2 regions of the Azospirillum brasilense genome follow, and region 1 is predicted to be linked to the other one. Evidence: predicted binding sites of a transcription regulator. Region 1 holds the regulator's gene; the other holds the start of a gene.
What was found. Region 1 encodes LexA, which represses DNA repair genes until DNA is damaged. Its sites were predicted from a motif close to ATGTTCTANTTTGGTTC; they were not measured.
Positions count from the first base shown of each region.

Region 1 (7,137 bases):
GTGCAGGAGGCGCCGCCGCCCGGCGGCTGGCGCCGGGTGACCGTGGCCTTCGAGCGGGCGCGCGCCGCCATCGCCGAGCGGGTGCGCGCCGCCGTGACCGACCCCGCGGAGGCCAGCGTCACCGCCGCCCTGCTGAACGGCGACGCGGCGGCGATTCCCGAGCCGATGATGGACGCCTTCCGCGACAGCGGTCTGGCGCACCTCCTGTCCATTTCCGGCCTGCATGTCGGCATCGCCGCCGGGATCGTCTTCTGGGTGGTGCGGGCGCTGCTGGCGCTGGCTCCCTGGATCGCGCTGCGCTGGCCGATCAAGAAGATCGCGGCGCTGGCCGGCATCCTGTCGGCGATCCTTTACACGCTGCTGGTGGGGGCGCCCTTGCCGACGCTGCGGTCGGTGCTGATGACCGGCCTCGTCATGGGTGCGGTCATCGCCGACCGGTCGCCGATCAGCATGCGGCTGGTCGCCTTCGCCGGCATCGTCACCGTCCTCTACGACCCGGAGGGGATGCTGGGGCCGAGCTTCCAGATGTCCTTCGCGGCGGTCGTCGCCCTGATCGCCGCCTTCGAGCGTTTCACGCCCTGGGCGGTGAGCCGGCGGCGCGAGATGGGCTGGCTCGGCAAGGGCGCCATGACGCTGGGCGGCATCGCCTTTTCCAGCGTGGTGGCGACGGTCGCAACGACGCCCTACGGGCTCTATCATTTCCAGCAGGTCGCCTTTTACGGCGTGCTGTCCAACATGGTGGCGATCCCCATCACGACGGTGTGGATCATGCCCTTGAGCCTGCTCTCCTACCTGCTGTTGCCCTTCGGGCTGGAGGGGCCGGCGGTGACGGCGATGAGTTGGGGCGTCCGGCTGGTCATCGAAACGGCGGAGCGGACCGCGGCGCTGCCCGGAGCGACGGCGTTCCTGCCGGCCATGCCGGACGCCGCCATCGCGGCGGTCACGCTGGGCGGGCTGTGGCTGGCCATCTGGACGGGGCGCTGGCGCTGGCTGGGGCTGGTGGCCTTGGCTGGCGGTATGGTCGCCCCGGCCTTTGCGCCGCGGCCCGACATTCTGGTGTCGGAGGACGGAAAATTGATGGCCGTGCGCAGCGCGGAGGGGATTCTCAGCCTCTCCACCGCCAGCGACGGGCGGGTCGCCAACAGCTGGAGGCGGCGCGACGGCATGGAGAAGCCGGAGGACAAGGCCGGTCAGGATGTCTGGCCGCTCGCCGGTGTCAGCCTCGACGGGCGGCTGCGCTGCGACGCCCTGGGCTGCCTCTACCGCGCGCAGGGAAAGACCGTGGCGCTGCTGCGCCAGCCGGACGCCTTGCCGGAGGATTGCGCGGTGGCCGATGCGGTGGTGACCGCGGTTCCGTCGCGCGGGTGCCGGGCGCCGCTGGTCATCGACCATTGGCGCTTGCGGCGGGAGGGCGCACACGCGCTCACCCTGTCGGACCAGGGTATCGGGGTGGAAAGCGTGCGTGGGCGGCGCGGCGACCGCCCCTGGACGATGGGCGGGATGCGGCCCGACAGAAAGACCGGGGCGCGCTGAAGCGCCGCCCCGGATCGTCCTGCCGTCAGTACTTCCGCACCAGACCGACGAGGCGGCCCTGCACCCGGACGCGGTCGGCGCCGAAGATGCGGGTCTCGTAGGCGGCGTTGGCCGGTTCGAGCGCCACGGTGTTGCCCTTGCGGCGCAGGCGCTTCAGCGTGACCTCGGCGTCATCGACCAGGGCGACGACGATCGAGCCGTTCTCCGCGCTGTCGCAGCGCTGGATGACCACCGTGTCATGGTCGAGGATGCCGGCCTCCACCATGGAATCGCCGGCGACCTCCAGCGCGTAGTGGTCGCCCATGCCGAGCATGGCGGCCGGAATGTCCACGAAGGCGGAGCTGTCGCGCAGCGCCTCGATGGGCGTGCCGGCGGCGATCCGGCCGTAGAGCGGAAGCTGAACCGATTCGGACGCCGGATTCGCTTCCCGCCCTGCGAAGCTGAAGTCGCCCTTGATGACGTTGGGCTGGAACTTGGCGCGCGGCGGCCGGGGGCGGGCGGTCTCCAGCCCCTCCGGCAGGCGCAGCACCTCCAGCGCGCGGGCGCGGTGGGGCAGGCGGCGGATGAAGCCGCGCTCCTCCAGCCCGGTGATCAGGCGGTGGATGCCCGACTTGGACTTCAGGTTGAGAGCGTCCTTCATTTCGTCGAAGGAAGGGGACACACCGCCCTGCCCGAGCCGCTCGTTGATGAAAAGCAGCAATTCATGCTGCTTGCGCGTGAGCATTTGTGCCTCCCGGCCGGTTCCGCACTAGATATGGAACAAAAGCAAAACGTTCCATCTTGTTCTAGTTTGGTTCTTAACCCCCGTCAAGCCCTACGGATGAAATCAATCGCAAATCGACGGACAGGACTCCCAAAGCGATTGCCAAAGGGATCGGGGGTGCAGAACGGATTAAAGCGACAGGACACCGCCGCTCAACGGGATCACCGTCACGCGGTCGCCCACGGCGGCGGCGGTTGCCTGCGGCTCGCGGACGATCAGGGCGTCGGCCCGGGCCAGCCGGGACATCATCGCGCTGTCCTGGCGCGGGAAGGGGGTGGCGACGGGCTCGCCGTCCGCTCCGGTGGACAGGGTGGCGCGCAGGAAATCCGTGCGGTCGTCGTTGGCCTTCAGCGGCGCGCCGAGCCGGGCCGCGAGCGTGGCGTTCTCGGCGGGCAGCCCCTGGAGACGGCGGAGGACGGGCACCAGGAACAGCACGGCGGCGACCCCGGTGGAGACCGGGTTGCCGGGCAGGCCGAGCAGCGGCACGCCGTTCGCCGTGCCGAAGATCAACGGTTTGCCGGGCTTCATGGCGACCCGGTAGAAGTCCAGCGACAGCCCGCCCAGCACGTCGCGCACATGGTCGTGTTCGCCTTGCGAGGCGCCGCCCGTGGTCACCAGCACGTCGCAGCCGGCCGCCCCGGCGGCCATGGCGGCGAGATGCTCCGGATCGTCCCTGGCCACGCCGAGGTTGTGGGCGAGCCCGCCCTGGCTGGTGACCAGCGCGCACAGGCCGAGCGCGTTGGAGCTGACGATCTGGCTCGGACCCAGCGGATCGCCGGGCAGGGCGATCTCGTCCCCGGTGGCGAGCACGGCGACCCGCGGGCGACGGTGGACGCGCAGCCAGGGCAGGTTGGCCGCGGCGGCCAGGGCGACGTCACGGGCGGTGAGCAGCCGTCCCTTGGGAAGCAACTCCTCTCCCGCGGTGAAGTCCAGACCGGCGGGGCGGATGAAGCGGCCCGCGGGCACGGCGCGCCCGACGCGCACGCGATCCCCGGCGTCCTCGCAATCCTCCTGCATCACCACGGCGTCGGCCCCGGCGGGCAGGGGGGCGCCGGTGAAGATGCGCACGGCCTCGCCCGCGCCGAGCGATCCGGCGAAGGCGTGGCCGGCCGCCGACTCGCCGATCCGGCGCAGGGTGACGGGCGCAGTCTCCGACGCCTGGACGATGTCGGCGGCGCGGACGGCCCAGCCGTCCATGGCGGCGGCGGCGAAGGGCGGCTGGGTCAGCCGGGCGACGGCGGGCTCCGCCAGGACGCGCCCCAGCGCGTCGGGCAGCGGCACCGTCTCCGCCGGCAGGGCGGTGAAGGCGGCGAGGATGCGGGCGCGGGCTTCACCGACCTGCAGCATCAGGCCGCGCTCCCCCATTCGCCGCTCTTGCCGCCGGCCTTGTGGAGCAGCGTCACCTCGGTGATGGTCATGCCGCGGTCCACCGCCTTGCACATGTCGTAGACGGTGAGTGCGGCGATCGACACGGCGGTCAGCGCCTCCATCTCCACCCCGGTCTGCCCCCTCAGCTTGCAGGTGGCGGTGATGTCCACGGCGTTGCGCTCGGGGTCGCAGGTCAGGTCCACCTTGACCGAGGTCAGCATCAGCGGGTGGCACAGCGGGATCAGGTCCGGCGTGCGCTTGGCCCCCATGATGCCGGCCAGCCGGGCCACCGACAGGACGTCGCCCTTCTTGACGCCGCCTTGCAGGATGAGCGCCAGCGTTTCCGGCTGCATCAGGACGGAGCCGCGGGCGGTCGCCGTTCGTTCCGTGTCGGCCTTGCCGGACACGTCCACCATCACCGCGCGGCCCTCGGCGTCGAAATGGGTGAAGCCGCTCGCGGGCTGGTCGGTCATAGGGGTTTCTCCATGAACAGGCTCAGCGGGTCCGGGCCGTAGGGGCCGAAGGGGCCGCGGTCGGCGAAGCCCTGCTTGCGGTATAGCGCGATGGCCTCGTCCTGATAGACGCCGGTTTCCAGCCGCAGCAGCGACAGGCCGGCGCCGCGCGCCTCGTCCTCGATGCGTTCCAGAAGGCGGCGTCCGATCTGGCCGCCGCGTGCGGTCGGCTGGACGAACATCCGCTTGACCTCGCCATAGCCGCCCTCGGTGTCGATGCGCACGGCCCCGCAGCCGACCACGGTTCCCGACCGCCGGGCGACCAGGAAGCGGATGTCCGGCTTGGCCAGCGACTGCAGGTCGAGCAGATGGTTGCTCTCGGCCGGGTAAAGGTCGCCCAGATAGCGGTCCAGCTCCTCGATGAGCTGAACCACCTCGTCCTGGAGCGGACTTTCAAGGGCAATGCTCACGTTCGGCACGTCGTCGCTCCTCCCCATTGCTTTATTCTTTGGTGTCAGGCGAGCAGGGCGCGGGTGGCCGCGGTCACATCCTTCTGCCGCATCAGCGATTCACCGACCAGGAAGCAGCGCGCGCCGACCGCCGCCATGCGCGACAGGTCCGCCGGGCTGTAGAGGCCGCTTTCGGCGACCAGCATCCGGTCGGCGGGCACGTGGGCCGCCAGTTCCTCCGTCGTGGCGATGTCCACCGCCAGAGTCTTCAGGTTCCGGTTGTTCACCCCCAGAAGCGGAGTCTTCAGCGCCAGCGCGCGGTCCAGCTCCTCGCGGTTGTGCACCTCGACCAGCACGTCGAGGCCCCAGGCGAGGGCGGCGTCCTCGATCTCGGCGGCCTGCGCGTCGCTCAGCGCCGCCATGATGATCAGGATGCAGTCAGCGCCCAGCGCGCGGGATTCGGCGATCTGGTAGGGATCGACCATGAAGTCCTTGCGCAGCACCGGCAGGTCCACCGCGGCGCGGGCGGACAGCAGATAGTCGTCGCAGCCCTGGAAATAGGGCTCGTCGGTCAGCACCGACAGGCAGGTGGCGCCGCCCTCGCGGTAGGCGCGGGCCAGCGACGGCGGGTCGAAGTCCGGACGGATCAGGCCCTTCGACGGGCTGGCCTTCTTGATCTCGGCGATCAGGCCGTAGCGGCCCCCGTCCACCGTGCGGCGCAGGGCGCGGATGAAGCCGCGCGCCGGGTCGGCGGCGCGGGCGGCGTCCTCCACCGCGGACAGCGGGCGGGCGGACTTGCGGGCTTGGACCAGCGCGCGCTTGTCGTCGCAGATGCGGGTCAGGACGTCGCTCATGGCGCGGCAACCGGTTCGTTGGTGGCGGACGAGTTGGTGATGGAAACAAGGTGCTGGAGCACGGCGCGGGCCGCCCCGCTGTCGATGGCGTCGCGGGCCCGCTCGACGCCCTCCTTCAGGTCGCCGGCCTTGCCCGCGACGTGCAGCGCGGCGGCGGCGTTCAGCAGAACGATGTCGCGGTAGGCGCCCTGGGCGCCGTCGAACAGCGCGCGGATGGCCTCGGCGTTCACATGGGCGTCGCCGCCCTTCAGAAGCTCTGGCCGGGCGCGGAAGATGCCGGCCTGCTCCGGCTCGATCTCGAAGACCGTGACCTCGCCGTCCTTCAACTGGGCGACGGTGGTCGGGCCGGTGGTGGTGATCTCGTCCAGCCCGTCGGAGCCATGGACGACCCAGGCGGCCTCCGACCCCAGCCGCTTCAGCACATGGGCCAGAGGCTCCACCCATTGCCTGGCGTAGACGCCGAGAAGCTGGCGCTTGGCGCTGGCCGGGTTGGACAGCGGTCCCAGCAGGTTGAAGATGGTGCGGGTGCCCAGCTCGACGCGGGTCGGGCCGACGTTGCGCATGGCGAGGTGGTGGCGCGGCGCCATCAGGAAGCCGATGCGCGCGTCCCACAGAGCCTTGCGCACCAGACCCATGTCGCAGTCGAGGTTGACGCCCAGGGCACCCAGCACGTCGGCGGCGCCCGACTTGGACGACATGGCGCGGTTGCCGTGCTTGGCCACCGGCACGCCGCAGGCGGCGATGACGACCGCGGCGGCGGTGGAGATGTTGTAGGTGCCCGAGCCGTCGCCGCCGGTGCCGCAGGTGTCGATGGTGCCGTCCGGGGCCTCCACCGGGATCGCCTTGGCGCGCATGACGCGGGCGGCCCCGGTGATCTCGTCCACCGTCTCGCCGCGCACCCGCAGCGCCATCAGGAAGCCGCCCATCTGCGACGGGGTGGCGTTGCCCGACATGATGATGTCGAAGGCCAGCGCGGCCTCCGGCTCGTTCAGGGCGTTGCCGGCGGCGACCTTGGCGAGGATCGCCTTCATGTCGGTCAGGTCGCCGTGCGGCGCGGACGGCGTGCTCATGCGGCGGTCTCCAGCCGGCGGGTCGTGTTCAGGAAGTTCTCCAGGATCTTGTGCCCGTGCTCGCTCTCGATGCTTTCCGGGTGGAACTGCACACCGTGGATCGGCAGCTCGCGGTGGGACAGCGCCATGATCAGGCCGTCCTCCGTCTCGCCGGTCACCTCCAGGCAGGCGGGCAGGGTGGCGCGCTCGACGATCAGCGAATGGTAGCGGGTGGCCCGGAAGGGCGAGGGCAGGTCCTTCAGGACGCCGCGCCCCTGGTGGAACATGCGGTCGACCTTGCCGTGCATCGGCACCGGCGCGCGCAGCACCGTGCCGCCGAAGGCCTGCCCGATGGCCTGATGGCCCAGGCACACGCCCATCAGCGGAACGCCCGCCTTGGCGGCGGCGTCGATCAGCGGCAGGCAGATGCCCGCCTTGTCCGGGTCGCAGGGGCCGGGCGACAGCACGATCCCCTCGGGGCGGAGCGCCATGGCCTCCTCCACCGTCAGGCTGTCGTTGCGGCGGACGTCCAGTTCGGCGCCCAGTTCGCCCAGGTAATGGACGAGGTTGTAGGTGAAGCTGTCGTAATTATCGATGAGCAGCAGCATGGGGCGCCCCGGCATCCTTCCGGCCTGTCTTTTCCGGTCCGTCGGTCACGGCCCGATCGTC
Region 1 covers NZ_CP032345.1:2,781,263-2,788,399, forward strand. Annotated here, with positions in the region: gene D3869_RS13270 (ComEC/Rec2 family competence protein) at 1-1,533, shown strand, start outside; gene lexA (transcriptional repressor LexA) at 1,559-2,257, opposite strand; gene D3869_RS13280 (molybdopterin molybdotransferase MoeA) at 2,426-3,643, opposite strand; gene moaC (cyclic pyranopterin monophosphate synthase MoaC) at 3,643-4,137, opposite strand; gene D3869_RS13290 (GNAT family N-acetyltransferase) at 4,134-4,586, opposite strand; gene trpC (indole-3-glycerol phosphate synthase TrpC) at 4,631-5,419, opposite strand; gene trpD (anthranilate phosphoribosyltransferase) at 5,416-6,489, opposite strand; gene D3869_RS13305 (anthranilate synthase component II) at 6,486-7,076, opposite strand.

Region 2 (7,137 bases), 870 kb from region 1:
GCAACGCGTCAGCGTCGTTGACGTAGAGATAGCAGGCTGTGGTTGAGCGTGCTGGCTCCAGGTCGGGAACCAGCGTCAAGTGAAGACTCACGTCGCCCCAGACAAGAAAACCATAAATGGGGTCCTCATCCGTATCGTTGTAGGCGGACGCCTCGAAGCCAAGACGCCGGTAATGGGCGAGCGCTGCGCGGACGTCCCGGACCGGCAAAATCGGCGTTACCCGTTCGAACTGCACAGCCATGATGCCGTCATCCCCGTTCGCCAACCGTGGCGCATGATGCAGGAGAGGCGCGGCGAAGCACAAGCCTGAGGGGTCCGACCTCAGCGAGGCTTGGAAACGGAAGAATGCGCCGTGCTGTTTGCTCGCGCCCCGTTTGCTCTCCAACCACGAAATACAAACAGCCGACCGAAGGGCGCCGCCGCCGGAATGACGCATGAAAAAGGCGCCACCCTGTGGAGTGGCGCCCTTTCCCTGGATGGCTTCGTCAGGGACCTCCATCCACGAGGTCGCATCCCCGGATCACTCCGGCGTGGCGGCGTCCCCGTCGGTTTCCGGGGTGCCCATCATCGCGTCGGCGACAAGGCCGGCGTTGCCGCGGATCTTCGCCTCGATGGCGTCGGCCGTGGCCGGGTTGTTGCGCAAGTAGTTCTTGGCGTTCTCGCGGCCCTGGCCGATGCGGGTGCCGTCGTAGCTGAACCACGCGCCTGACTTCTCCACCACGCCGGCCTGGATTCCGAGGTCGAGAAGCTCGCCCACCTTCGACACGCCCTCGCCGTACATGATGTCGAACTCGACCACGCGGAACGGCGGGGCCATCTTGTTCTTCACCACCTTCACGCGGGTCTGGTTGCCCACCACCGTCTCGCGGTCCTTGATCGCGCCGATGCGGCGGATGTCCAGACGGACGGAGGCGTAGAACTTCAGCGCGTTGCCGCCGGTCGTCGTCTCCGGGTTGCCGAACATCACGCCGATCTTCAGGCGGATCTGGTTGATGAAGATCACCAGGCAGTTCGACTTGGCGATGGAGCCGGTCAGCTTGCGCAGCGCCTGGCTCATCAGGCGGGCGTGCAGGCCGACGTGGCTGTCGCCCATCTCGCCTTCCAGCTCGGCGCGCGGCACCAGGGCGGCCACCGAGTCGACCACCAGCACGTCGACGGCGCCGGAGCGCACCAGCGTGTCGGCGATCTCCAACGCCTGCTCGCCGGCGTCGGGCTGGGAGATCAGCAGCTCATCCACGTTCACGCCCAGCTTGCGGGCGTAGGACGGGTCCAGGGCGTGCTCCGCGTCCACGAAGGCGCAGGTGCCGCCGCCCTTCTGGGCCTGGGCGATGGCGTGCAGCGCCAGCGTCGTCTTGCCCGAGCTTTCCGGTCCGTAGATCTCGATGATGCGGCCGCGCGGCAGGCCGCCGATGCCCAGCGCGATGTCGAGGCCGAGCGAGCCGGTGGAAACCACCTCCGTCTCGACCGTGTTCTCGCGGGCGCCGAGCTTCATGATCGAGCCCTTGCCAAAGGCGCGCTCGATCTGCGCCAGAGCGGCATCCAGGGCCTTCTGCTTATCCATGGAATCCTTCTCGACCAAACGAAGCTGTGCGGACGACATGCCCGTCTCCCCTTGTTAGATCACATCCGCGGCCCCAGGGCCAACGATCTCACCAACGGTCATTCGGTGAGAGGGAATGTACCAGCTTTGTTCTCCTGCGCAAAGCTCTAAGTTCCGCGAATGTTCTCATCGCAAGTTAGGAACGATCCGGCGCTGTGCAATGACCATTCGCCTCTGGCGCCATGACCGTCCGGAAGCGATGCAACGGAATTCCAACTGCGGCGTTCATGAGGAGATGCTCCGCCAACGACACCCCGAAAAGCCACACATGACGACCGCCCACTCCACGCTCGACCGGATGATCGACCGCCTCACCACCCAGCGCGTCGCGCTCGGCTGGGCCGCCGGCTGCGTCGCTGGGACCCCCGGCCTGGTGATGGAAATCGGTCTGGGAAAGGGCCGCACCTACGACCATCTGCGCCACCTGTTCCCGCCGCGCGACATCCTGGTGTTCGATATGTGGGCGCGTGTTCCCGCGTCCCTGCGCCCGGACGAGGACCGGCTGCTCCTGGGTGACTTCCGCGACACGCTGCCGGCCGCGGCGGAGCGCTTCCACGGCGCGGTGCGGCTGGCCCACGCCGACATCGGCAGCGCGCGGGAGGACGCGGAGGACGGCATCCGCCAGTGGATCGGCGGGTTGATCGAACCCTTCCTGGCGCCGGGCGCCCTCGTCCTGTCGGACCGCCCGATCGGCGCCGGGCGTCGCGGGTGGGAGGCTCTCGACGTGCCGGGAACGGACCGCTGGGCCTATCACGGCTGGCGCGTCGGATAAGGCCCCGCCCCGTCACTTCCCGTCGCGGATGACCTCCTTCACCTTGGAGGCGAGCTGCTTCAGGGAGAAGGGCTTGGGCAGGAAGTGGGCGACCTCGACCCCGTCGATCTCGCCCAGCCGATCCTCGGCGTAGCCGGAGATGAAGATCACCCGCATGTCCGGGCGCATTTGCCGGACATGGCGGGCCAGGGTCGGTCCGTCCATCTGCGGCATCACCACGTCGGTGATCAGCAGGTCGATGCGGCTGCCGTCCGTGCCGATCTGCTGCAACGCCGCCTCGCCGTTCTTGGCCTCCAGCACCTGATAGCCCTTGTTGCGCAGCGCGCGGGCGGAGAAGACGCGCACGGCGTCCTCGTCCTCGACCAGCATGATGGTGCCGGAACCGGTCAGGTCGCTGCCGCGCCGTTCCCGCGGCTCGCCCTGGTCGGGACGGGCCTCGCCCTTGTGGCGGGGCAGCAGGATGGTGAAGGTCGTCCCCTCCCCCTTCTCCGATTCGACCAGCACGAAGCCGCCGGTCTGGCGGACGATGCCGTAGACGGTGGACAAGCCCAGCCCGGTGCCAGACCCCACGCCCTTGGTGGTGAAGAAGGGCTCGAAGATGCGCTGGAGATTCTCCCTGGGGATGCCGCAGCCGGTGTCGATCACCTCGATGGACACATACTCGCCGGCCGGTATCGTCTCGTGCTCACGGCGCTGCGCCAGCTCGACCACATGGTTGGAGGTGACGATGGTCAGCCGCCCGCCCCCGGCCATGGCGTCGCGCGCGTTGACCACGAGGTTGATGATGACCTGCTCCAGCTGGTTCTGGTCGACCTTGACGTAGCCGATGTCCCGGCCGTGGAGCATCTTCAGCTCGATGTTCTCGCCGATCAGCCGGCGCATCAGGTTGCCAAGCTCGGCCAAGACGTCGGTCACGCTCAGGATGCGCGGCTGAAGCGTCTGCTGGCGCGAGAAGGCCAGAAGCTGCCGCACGAGGTTGGCCGCGCGGTTGGCGTTCTGCTTGATCTGCATGATGTCGCTGAAGGACTGGTCGCCCGGCTTGTGGCGCAGCAGCAGCAGATCGCAGAAGCCGATCATCGCGGTCAGCAGGTTGTTGAAGTCGTGGGCGACGCCGCCGGCCAGCTGGCCGACCGCCTGCATCTTCTGCGACTGGGCGAACTGGGCCTCCAGCCCCTTGCGCTCGGTCATGTCGATGAAATGCAGGATCAGCCCCGCCGCCCCTTCCGGCCCCACCCCTCCGAGCCGCCGCGCGTAGAGCTGGGCCACCAGCTCGCGCCCGCCGGTCAGCCGCACCTCCAGCGGGGCGGCGGGGTTGGCGCCGCCTTGCACGGCGGTCAGCCGCTCGGTCACCATGGCGCGCTCCGCCGGGACGATCAGGTCGGCCATGCCCCGCCCGAGGACGTTGCCGGCCTCGCTGCCGATCAGCGCCAGGAAGGCCTGGTTGCATTCGGCCAGCCGCCCGCCCTCGTCCACCAGCGCGATGCCGATGGGCGCGTCCTCGAAAAAGCGCTGGAAGCGCTGCTCGGACAGGCGCAGGGCCTCCTGCCACTCGCGCTCCGGCGTCAGGTCGCGCACGACCGAGCGGGTGTGGGAAATCCGCCCGTCCTCGCCCCTCACCACGCTCTGCGCGACATAGGCCTGGAAGCGGCGTCCCTGGAGCCCGTGCATGGCGATCTCGCCACGCTGCTCCAGCCCCCCACCCTCCAGGAGGTCGTAGGGAGCGGAGGCGGCGGGCGGGTGGGCCAGCACGTCGTGCAGGCGGCGGCCGCCCTCGACCAGCTCCTCCGGCGCGCAGCCCAGCCACTTCGCCAGGGTCGCGTTGACGAACTGGAAATGCCCGTCCTGGTCCACCGAGAAGAAGCCGATCGGCGCGTGGTCCATGAAATCGACGAGCTGGGTCTGCTCGCGCCGCGTCACCTGCTCCAGCTCGCGCCGCGCGGTGATGTCCTCGACGCGCCACATCACCGCCCCGGCGTGCCCGTCGATGGGCTGGCCCTGGATGCGGCGCCATTCGGCGGCACGGCCCTGCTGGCGGACCGCCAGCTCGATGGAGCCGGAATAGCCGCCCTTCACGCGCTCGCACAGGCGTCGGAAGGCGTCGGCGCTGTCCGCATCGTCGGCGAACTGGCGTTCGAGCGCACGCAGCGGCGGCTCGCCCTCGCTCCAGCCGGTCAGCGAACGGAAGGTGCTGTTGACGAAGACCACATGCCCGGCCCCGTCGCAGACGAGCTGGCCGGACGGAAGCCCCTCCAGCGCGCTTCCCAGCAGCGCGCCGACGCGGGCCGCCCGCCGGCGCGCGCGGACCATGCGGAGCGCCAGGGCCAGGGCCCCGGTCCCCGCGGCGGTCAGACCGGCCCAGGCCAGCGGGTCGCGGTCCAGGATCACCCCGGTTCCCGCCGCCACCAGCCCGGCCACGAGAAGCACCGCGAGCACCCCGGTGGCGACGGCGCCGCCGGGCCGTTCCGCCACCCCCGCGGCACCATCGCTGCGGTGGCCGGCGGGAGCGCTGTCGGCAAAGGAAGAGGTCGTGTCGTCCACCGGAACTCCAGGTCAGCCGTTCGCCGCAAGGAAAGGTCCGGGAACGGTCCTCAGTTCCGCACCGCGCGTCCTTTCAGCTTGAAGACATAGGTAATGACTTCCGCCACGGCGCGATAGTGCTCGGACGGAACCTCCTCGTCGATATCGCATGCGGCATAGAGCGCACGGGCGAGGGGCGGATTTTCCATCACCGGCACGCCGTTCTCCTCGGCGATCTCGCGGATCTTGAAGGCGACGGCGTCGGCGCCCTTCGCCACCACCATCGGAGCACCCATGGTGGAGGAGTCGTATTTGAGCGCGACGGCGAAGTGGGTCGGGTTGGTCACCACCACGTCGGCGCCGGGCACCGCCGCCATCATGCGCTTGCGCGCCCGCTCGAACCGCAACTGGCGGATGCGGCCCTTCACGTGCGGGTCGCCTTCGGCCTGCTTGTGCTCGTCCTTCACCTCCTGCTTGGTCATGCGCATCTTCTTGTCGAAGCTGTGGCGCTGCCAGAACAGGTCGGCCCCGGCGATCAGGGTCAGAATGGCCAGCACGCCGGACAGCAGCCGGAAGGTCAGGCCGTCCATCTCGCGGAGCAGCATCATCATGTCGATGCCGATGAAATGCCCGATGGTGAGCATCATCGGCTGAAGCGCGATGTAGGCGACCACGCCGACCACCGCGACCTTGGCCAGGCTCTTCAGCAGGTCGACGCCCTTCTGGGCGCTGAACAGGTTGGCGATGCCGGAGATCGGGTTCAGCTTGCTGAACTTCGGCGTGATCAGTTCCCAGGAGACGTTGAAGCCCTTCTGCCCGATCGTGCCGATCACCCCGGCGAACAGCAGGAACAGGATGGGCAGCCACAACGCCCACAGGATGTCCTTCATCACCCGCATCAGCACGGCGCCGACCCCGCCCTGGTCCATGGGGATCTGGTCCAGATTCTCGAAAAAGAAGTTCAGGCGGGGCACCATGCCCTTCAGCGTTCCGGGCAGGGTCGTGACCAGGATCACCAGCGCCGCGGCGATCATCAGCCAGTTGCCGATTTCCTGGGTCATCGCGAACTGGCCCTGCTTGTGGGCCTCGTCGAGCTTCTTTTGCGTCGGCTCTTCTGTTTTGGATGATTCATCCGCGTCTTCGGACACCGGATCCCTCCCCGCTCAGCCCGGTCTCAGGAAGTCGACGAAGGCGGCCTCGAAATGGGTCAGCCAGAACATCATCATCGCGGCCAGCGTCAGGGCGAACATGAACAGCCCCAGCGCGACCTGGAGCGAGGTGAACAGGAAGAACACCTGGATCTGCGGCGCCAGCTTGTTCAGCAGCCCCAGCGCCAGCGCGAACAGCATGCCGGAGATCAGGAACGGCGCCGCCATCTGGACGCCCAGCACGAAGGATTTGCCGACCAGCTGCCCGACCACGTTCGCCATGTCGTCGATGGGGATCGCCGCCCCCGGCGCGAAGGTCGAATAGCTGTCCACCACCGCCATGATCAGCAGATGGTGCAGGTTGGTGATGAAGATCAGCAGCAGCCCCAGCCACCCCAGCAGGGCGCCGGGCAGAGATCCCTGCGACGCCATGGCCGGGTTGAACATCTGGGCGTTCGACAGGCCGGACTGCAGCGCGATGATCGTCCCGGCGACCTCCAGCGCGCCCATCAGCAGGCGCGCGACGGTGCCCATGAAGATGCCGACGGTCACCTCCCCGGCGATCAGGACGAACAGGCGGAAGATGTTGTCGGGCATCGGCGGCATGCGGTCGCCCAGGACCGGCGCCACCAGGACGCTGACCGCGACCGAAAAGAGAAGGCGCGTGCGGGCGGAGACGAAGGCGTCGCCGATGGTCGGCATGATGCTGAAGGCGGTCCCGACGCGCGCGAAGACCAGCAACCAGACGAAGATCTGGTCGCCCAGGAACTGCTGAAGCAGGTTCATCCGCCGCCGCCGGGCAGGTTTCCGGCGTTGGGGACGGTGTTCACGCCGGTGCCGATGGCGACGATGCGGTCGGCGACCTCATGCTCGAAGAAGGAGCGCAACTCGCCCAGCATGAAGGGCATCAGCAGGATGGACAGGCCGAAGACCAGCAGGACCTTCGGCACCATGGCCAGAGTCTGCTCGCTGATCTGGGTGACCGCCTGGAACACCGAGATGATCGTGCCGACCACCATCATGGCGACCAGCACCGGCGCCGCCACGAACACCAGCGTGACGATGGAGGTGCGGCAGATCTCGATGACGTCGGTTTCGCT
Region 2 covers NZ_CP032345.1:706,130-713,266, forward strand. Annotated here, with positions in the region: gene D3869_RS03510 (bleomycin resistance protein) at 1-241, opposite strand, end outside; gene recA (recombinase RecA) at 521-1,600, opposite strand; gene D3869_RS03520 (class I SAM-dependent methyltransferase) at 1,869-2,372, shown strand; gene D3869_RS03525 (hybrid sensor histidine kinase/response regulator) at 2,385-4,910, opposite strand; gene flhB (flagellar biosynthesis protein FlhB) at 4,961-6,037, opposite strand; gene fliR (flagellar biosynthetic protein FliR) at 6,053-6,823, opposite strand; gene D3869_RS03540 (flagellar biosynthetic protein FliQ) at 6,820-7,137, opposite strand, start outside.
Region 2: recA (recombinase RecA) is a predicted target of LexA. The motif match lies at 1,677-1,693, and genes of this name have one in related genera.